Regions from separate parts of the Streptomyces sp. NPDC039736 genome, predicted to be linked through region 1. Evidence: riboswitches for the same ligand, from Rfam matches in the RefSeq annotation. Region 1 holds a riboswitch; the other holds the start of a gene.
The links. A riboswitch is a leader RNA that binds a small molecule or an ion and turns the genes downstream of it on or off. The one in region 1 is predicted to bind glycine.

Region 1 (3,392 bases):
ACCTGGCCGGACTCGTCGACGTGGTAGGGGACCACGTTGTAGAGCTTGCCGGAGAAGTTGATCTTCATGCCGTGGGTCAGGTGACCGCCGTGGGCCAGGTTCAGGCCCATGATCGTGTCGCCCGGCTTCAGGAGGGCGAACATCGCGGCGGCGTTGGCCTGGGCGCCCGAGTGCGGCTGGACGTTCGCGTGCTCGGCGCCGAAGAGCGCCTTGATGCGGTCGATCGCGATCTGCTCGACCACGTCGACGTGCTCGCAGCCGCCGTAGTAGCGGCGGCCCGGGTAGCCCTCGGCGTACTTGTTGGTCAGGACCGAGCCCTGGGCCTCCATGACGGCGACCGGAGCGAAGTTCTCCGAGGCGATCATTTCGAGGGTGGACTGCTGGCGGTGGAGCTCGGCGTCGACGGCGGCGGCGACGTCCGGGTCCAGCTCGTGGAGGGAGGAGTTGAGAAGCGACATCAGGCGAGTCCCTAGGGGTTTCAGTTGCCGGAGAGCGCGGTGTACTCGTCGGCGGAGAGCAGGTCGCCCGGCTCGTCCGTGACGCGCACCTTGAACAGCCAGCCGCCCTCGAAGGGGGCGGAGTTCACCAGCGAGGGGTCGTCCACGACGTCCTGGTTGGCCTCGACGACCTCACCGGTCACCGGGGAGTACAGGTCGCTGACGGACTTGGTCGACTCCAGCTCGCCACAGGTCTCGCCCGCGGTGACCGTGTCGCCGACGGAGGGGAGGTCGGCGTAGACGACGTCACCGAGCGCGTTGGCCGCGAACTCCGTGATGCCGACCGTCGCGACGCCGTCCTCGGCCGTCGCGAGCCACTCGTGCTCCTTGCTGTAACGCAGCTGCTGGGGGTTGCTCATGGCTGAATTCTCCTGGATGCGGGGGAGTGCTGAGGAACGGGGTCTTGCGGAATGAGACGGGCGTACGCCGCGAAGGGGACGTATCGGCCGCGGAGGGGCGGGCGGCGTACGTCACGTCCGGGGCGCCCCGCCCGGCGGGAGGCGCCCCGGAACGCTACTTCTGGCGCTTGTAGAAGGGGAGCGCGACGACCTCGTACGGCTCGTGCGTACCCCGGATGTCGACACCGACGCCCGCCGTGCCCGGCGCCGCGAAGGCCGCGTCGACGTACGCCATGGCGATCGGCCTGCCCAGGGTGGGGGACGGGGCGCCGGAGGTGACCTCGCCGATGACCTCGCCGTCCGCGACGACCTGGTAGCCGGAGCGCGGGACGCGGCGGCCCTCGGCGATCAGGCCGACCAGCTTGCGCGGCGGAGCGGTCTCGGCGCGCTCGGCGGCCGCCTCCAGGGACGTACGGCCGACGAAGTCGCCCTCCTTCTCGAACTTGACGACCCGGCCGAGGCCCGCGTCGAAGGGGGTGAGCCGCGTGGTCAGCTCGTTGCCGTACAGCGGCATGCCCGCCTCCAGGCGCAGCGTGTCGCGGCAGGACAGGCCGCACGGGACGAGGCCGACGCCCGCGCCCGCCTCGGTCAGCGCCCGCCACAGGGCCTCCGCGTGCCGCGGCTCGACGAACAGCTCGAAGCCGTCCTCGCCGGTGTAGCCGGTGCGGGCGATCAGCGCCGGGACCCCGGCGACGGTGCCGGGCAGGCCCGCGTAGTACTTCAGGCCGTCCAGGTCGGCGTCCGTGACGGACTTCAGGATGCCGGGGGACTCCGGGCCCTGGACCGCGATCAGGGCGTACGCCTCGCGGTCGTCGCGGACCTCCGCGTCGAAGCCCTCGGCGCGGGCGGTCAGGGCGTCCAGGACGACCTGGGCGTTTCCGGCGTTGGCGACGACCATGTACTCGGTCTCGCCCAGGCGGTAGACGATCAGGTCGTCGACGATGCCGCCGTCCTCCTGGCAGATCATCGTGTACCGGGCGCGGCCGAGGCCCACGGTGCCGATGTTGCCGACGAGGGCGAAGTCCAGGAGGTCCACGGCCTGCGGGCCGGTGACCGTGATCTCCCCCATGTGGGAGAGGTCGAAGAGGCCGGCCCGGGTGCGCACGGCGTTGTGCTCGTCGCGCTCGGAGGCGTACCGCAGCGGCATGTCCCAGCCCGCGAAGTCGGTCATCGTCGCGCCGAGCGAGCGATGCAGGGCATCGAGGGCGGTGTGGCGGGGGGCGGTGCTCATGACGGAAGGACTCCCAGGGCATGACGACGGGGACGGTCCTCCCCATCTGTCATCGGAACCTGAGAGGTTCGCCGTCGCGACACGCGCGTGCGGCTTGCACCTTGGGTGGGGCCGCCCGGTGGGGGGACCCGCTTTTCAGATCTGCCTCGCCCGCGCGGTACGGGGCCTGAGAGATTCAAGGGAGGAGCTTGCTCCTTCGGCGTCCCGCGGCACTGGTGCCGAGGACTCTCCCGCGCGGATTCATACGGCCTTTGTGAAGTTGGGGGTGCACAGGGGACGCCTGGCGCGCACATCATTGCACGGCCCTCCCGGTCAGCAAATCGCTTGTCCCGCATTACCTTTTCTTTACACTTCTTGGGCAAGGGTGAGGGCATACCCGAGGGGGAGCGGTGAGGACGTTGCAGCAGCCCAGTGCATGCGTTACGACGACAGGTCCGCGGATCGCGGCGGCCGTGGGGGCGGTGGGGCCCGTGCCCACCGTGGTCGTACGCGATCTGCGGGAACGCGAGGGGCGCAGTCCGCGGCGGCTGATGTTCGCCCGGGGGGACGTGGTCGTGGTGTCCGGGCTGCCCGGCAGCGGCAAGTCCACGCTGATGGGGCGGGCCGCCACGGGGGTGCGGACCATCGACTCCCAGGACGTGCGCGAGCGCTGGGACGCGAAGGCGCCGCGTCTGCTGCCCTACGCCCTCTACCGGCCCCTCGTCCGGGTGGCGCACTACGCCGGGCTGCGCCGTGCGCTGCGCTCCGGGGAGTCCGTCGTCGTGCACGACTGCGGTACGCAGGCGTGGGTGCGCCGGTGGCTGGCGCGCGAGGCCCGCAGGCGCGGGCGCGGGCTGCGGCTGATCCTGCTCGACGTGTCCCCCGAAGTGGCCAGGGACGGCCAGCGGGAGCGCGGACGCGGAGTCTCCGGTTACGCCTTCGCCCGGCACCGCAGGGCCGTCGGCGCCCTGGTCGGGGACGCGGAGCAGGGGCGGCTGCCGGCCGGGTGCGCCTCGGCGGTCCTGCTGGACCGGGACGCGGCGGGGGCGCTCAGGGAGATCGGCTTCGAGGTGGAGTAGGGGCCGGGGCCCCGGGTGCCCGCCGCCGGCGGGGTGCGCCGGCGGCGGGCGGCGGGACTACTCCGGGGAACGGGCGGCCGAGGTCTTGGACCACACCTTGGCCGCCAGGTCGATGGAAGCGTGCTGCACGGTTCCCAGGGCCTGGCGCGCCGCGCTCCAGTCGCCGGTCGCGACGGCCTTGGCGAACGCCTTGAGGCCGTCCTCCAGC
Region 2 (3,392 bases), on a different contig from region 1:
GTCAGTGGCTGCCGGGCCTCGGCGTGCGCGGTCCGGCCGATTGTCAGTGGCGTAGGGCAGCATCGGTGGGGTGAGGACCGCGCCGACCATTCTGCATCTGGACATGGATGCCTTCTACGCCGCAGTGGAGCAGGCGGCCAAACCCAGCCTGCGCGGAAAGCCGGTCGTGGTGGGCGGGATCGGGCCGCGCGGAGTGGTGGCCACCGCTTCGTACGAGGCGCGGCGCTTCGGTGTGCACTCGGCGATGCCGACGGCGCAGGCGCGCAGGCTCGCGCCGAACGCCGCGTACCTGGTGCCGCGCTTCGCCGTGTACCGCGCGGTGAGCGAGCAGGTGATGGAGCTGCTGGGGCGGCTGTCGCCGCTGGTGGAGCCGCTCAGCCTGGACGAGGCCTTCGTGGATCTGGAGGCCGGCGGAGCCGCCGACGACGAGGCGTCCGCGCGGGCGGTCGGGGAGTGGCTGCGGGCCGAGATCAGGAGGGTGACCGGGGTCAGCGGTTCCGTGGGGCTCGCGGGGTCCAAGATGCTGGCGAAGATCGCCTCGGAGGAGGCCAAGCCGGACGGGCTGCGGCTGATGGCGCCGGGGACCGAGCGCGAGCTGCTCGCGCCGATGCCGGTGCGGATCCTGCCGGGGGTCGGGCCCGCCACCGGCGACCATCTGCGGCGGGCCGGGATGACGACGGTCGCGCACTTGGCGGAGGCGGGCGAGGACGAGCTCGTACGGCTGCTGGGCAAGGCGCACGGGGCCTCGCTGCACCGGATGGCCCAGGGGCTCGACGACCGGCCCGTGGTGGCCGAGCGGGACGCGAAGTCCGTGTCGGTCGAGGACACCTTCGAGGTGGACCTGCACGACCGCGTACGGGTCCGCCTGGAGGTGGAGCGGCTCGCGGACCGGTGCGTGGAGCGGCTGCGGAGGGCGGGGCGGTCGGGGCGGACCGTGGTGCTCAAGGTGCGGAGATTCGATTTCTCGACGCTGACCAGGTCGGAGACCCTGCGGGGGCCGACGGACGATCCGGGGGTCGTGCGGGAGGCGGCGGCCCGGTTGCTGGAGGGGGTGGACACGACGGGGGGCGTGCGGCTGCTGGGGGTGGGGGTGACGGGGCTGGCGGACTTCACGCAGGAGGACCTGTTCGCGCAGGTGGCGGCGCGGGACGCGGAGGCGTCCGGGGCGGCTGTGGAGGTCGTGGCTCCGGAACCGGTCGAGGAACCCGCCGTGGAGGAGCCCGGCGAGCGGCGGTGGCTGGCCGGGCACGACGTGCGGCACGTGGAGTACGGGCCGGGGTGGGTGCAGGGGAGCGGGCTGGGGCGGGTGACGGTGCGGTTCGAGGAACCGGGGTCGGCGGGGCCGGGGCGGGTGCGGACGTTTCGGGTCGATGACCCGGATCTGGCGGCGGGGGAGCCGCTGCCGCTGGTGGGGTAGGGGCGGATGGTCATCGTTCGGGGCGGCGGCTCGCCCCGGGCCCGCGGACCTCGTCCCGGTGCCGTCCTCGCGGGGGCGCCCCTGTCATTGGGGGACGTGGAGGCCGTAGTGGTGGTAGAGCTGGAGTTCCTGTTCGGGGGAGAGGTGGCGGCCCACACCGAAGTCGGGGGCGTCGCGGATCAGGGACTTCTCGAAGGGGATGTGCAGGGTGTCGTCCTCCAGGCGGCTGGGCTCCAGGGGGACGAAGGCGTCGCGGGAGAAGAGACCCGTGCGCAGGGCCGCCCATTCCGGAGTGCCGGTGGCGTCGTCGAGGTAGACCTCGTCCACGGTTCCGATCTTCGTGCCGTTGCGGTCGAACGCCTTGCGGCCGATCAGGCTGCGCGGATCGATGTCGGTCTGCACGGTCCCTCCAACTGGTCGCAGCAGCTGCTGGGTGAATCCCCGTAAAACACTACGAAAGAACAGATTCCCGAGGCTGGCCACTTGAGGGATCGAACGATGAGTGCGCTGGTAGGCTGGCCGAGGCTGCTGACCCCGTGCGGGAGAGTCCTCCGAGTACGTGTCGGAGGCGCCGAAGGAGCAACTCCTCCCCGGAATCTCTCAGGCCCCTGTACCGCACGGACGAGGTCACTCTGGAAAGCAGGGCGGGTGGCGGGTCCGGCGCAGGCCGGTGCGTGGCCTTTCCTCACCGACGGTGAAAGTCGGGGCGCGGTTCTGTGGCGCTCCGGTGAAGCTCTCAGGTTGAGATGACAGAGGGGGAGGCCGTCCGGGTACCCGTGCCGTGGTGCCCCTCGCAGGTCGTGTCGGACCAGGAGGCCTTCCGCAGATGACCGCCAACCGTCGTATTCCGCTCGCAGAGCTCGAGCGTGGCATTCCCTTCGAGCAGCGTCACATCGGCCCCGATGGCGAAGCGCAGGCCAAGATGCTCGCGCAGGTCGGTTACGGGTCGCTCGACGAGCTGACCGCCGCCGCGGTGCCGGACGCCATCAAGAACGCCGAGGCGCTGGGACTCCCGGACGCGCGCACCGAGGCCGAGGTCCTGGCCGAGCTGCGCACCCTCGCCGACCGCAACCAGGTGCTCGCCCCGATGATCGGGCTCGGGTACTACGGGACCTTCACTCCGCCGGTCATCCTGCGCAACGTGATGGAGAACCCCGCCTGGTACACGGCGTACACCCCGTACCAGCCGGAGATCTCGCAGGGCCGGCTGGAGGCGCTGCTCAACTTCCAGACGATGGTCGCCGAGCTGACCGGGCTGCCGACCTCGGGCGCCTCGCTGCTCGACGAGGGCACCGCCGCGGCCGAGGCCATGTCGCTCGCGCGCCGCGTGGGCAAGGTCAAGAACGGTGTGTTCCTGGTCGATGCGGAAACGCTTCCGCAGACCATCGCCGTCCTCCGGACCCGCGCCGAGCCGACCGGTGTGGAGGTCGTCGTCGCCGACCTGAGCGAGGGCGTCCCGGCCGAGGCCGCCGAGCGCGGTGTGTTCGGCGTGCTGCTCCAGTACCCCGGCGCCTCCGGCGTGGTGCGGGACATCAAGCCGGTGATCGACGCCGCGCACGAGCTCGGGGCGATCGTCACCGTCGCCGCCGACCTGCTGGCGCTGACGCTGCTGACGTCGCCGGGCGAGCTGGGCGCGGACATCGCGGTGGGCACCACGCAGCGCTTCGGCGTGCCGATGGGCTTCGGCGGTCCGCACGCCGGGTTCATGGCCGTACGCGAGAAGTTCGCGCGCAGCCTGCCGGGCCGCCTCGTGGGCGTGTCCGTGGACGCCGACGGCAACAAGGCGTACCGGCTGGCGCTCCAGACGCGTGAGCAGCACATCCGCCGTGAGAAGGCGACGAGCAACATCTGCACGGCGCAGGTCCTGCTGGCCGTGATGGCCGGGATGTACGCGGTGTACCACGGGCCCGAGGGGCTCAAGGGCATCGCGCGGCGCACGCACCGCTACGCGTCGATCCTCGCCGAGGGTCTGAAG

Region 2: linked by a shared signal. The riboswitch ahead of gcvP (aminomethyl-transferring glycine dehydrogenase) and the one ahead of gcvT (glycine cleavage system aminomethyltransferase GcvT) in region 1 are both predicted to bind glycine.

What each region holds. Positions count from the first base shown of each region.
Region 1 is NZ_JBVIUQ010000010.1:291,440-294,831, reverse strand. It holds gene glyA (serine hydroxymethyltransferase) at 1-458, opposite strand, end outside; gene gcvH (glycine cleavage system protein GcvH) at 479-856, opposite strand; gene gcvT (glycine cleavage system aminomethyltransferase GcvT) at 1,011-2,126, opposite strand; glycine riboswitch at 2,163-2,271, opposite strand; glycine riboswitch at 2,272-2,369, opposite strand; gene ACZ56L_RS28890 (AAA family ATPase) at 2,525-3,184, shown strand; gene ACZ56L_RS28885 (hypothetical protein) at 3,242-3,392, opposite strand, start outside.
Region 2 is NZ_JBVIUQ010000013.1:180,908-184,299, reverse strand. It holds gene ACZ56L_RS31880 (DNA polymerase IV) at 71-1,417, shown strand; gene ACZ56L_RS31875 (PRC-barrel domain-containing protein) at 1,502-1,819, opposite strand; glycine riboswitch at 1,947-2,043, shown strand; gene gcvP (aminomethyl-transferring glycine dehydrogenase) at 2,244-3,392, shown strand, end outside.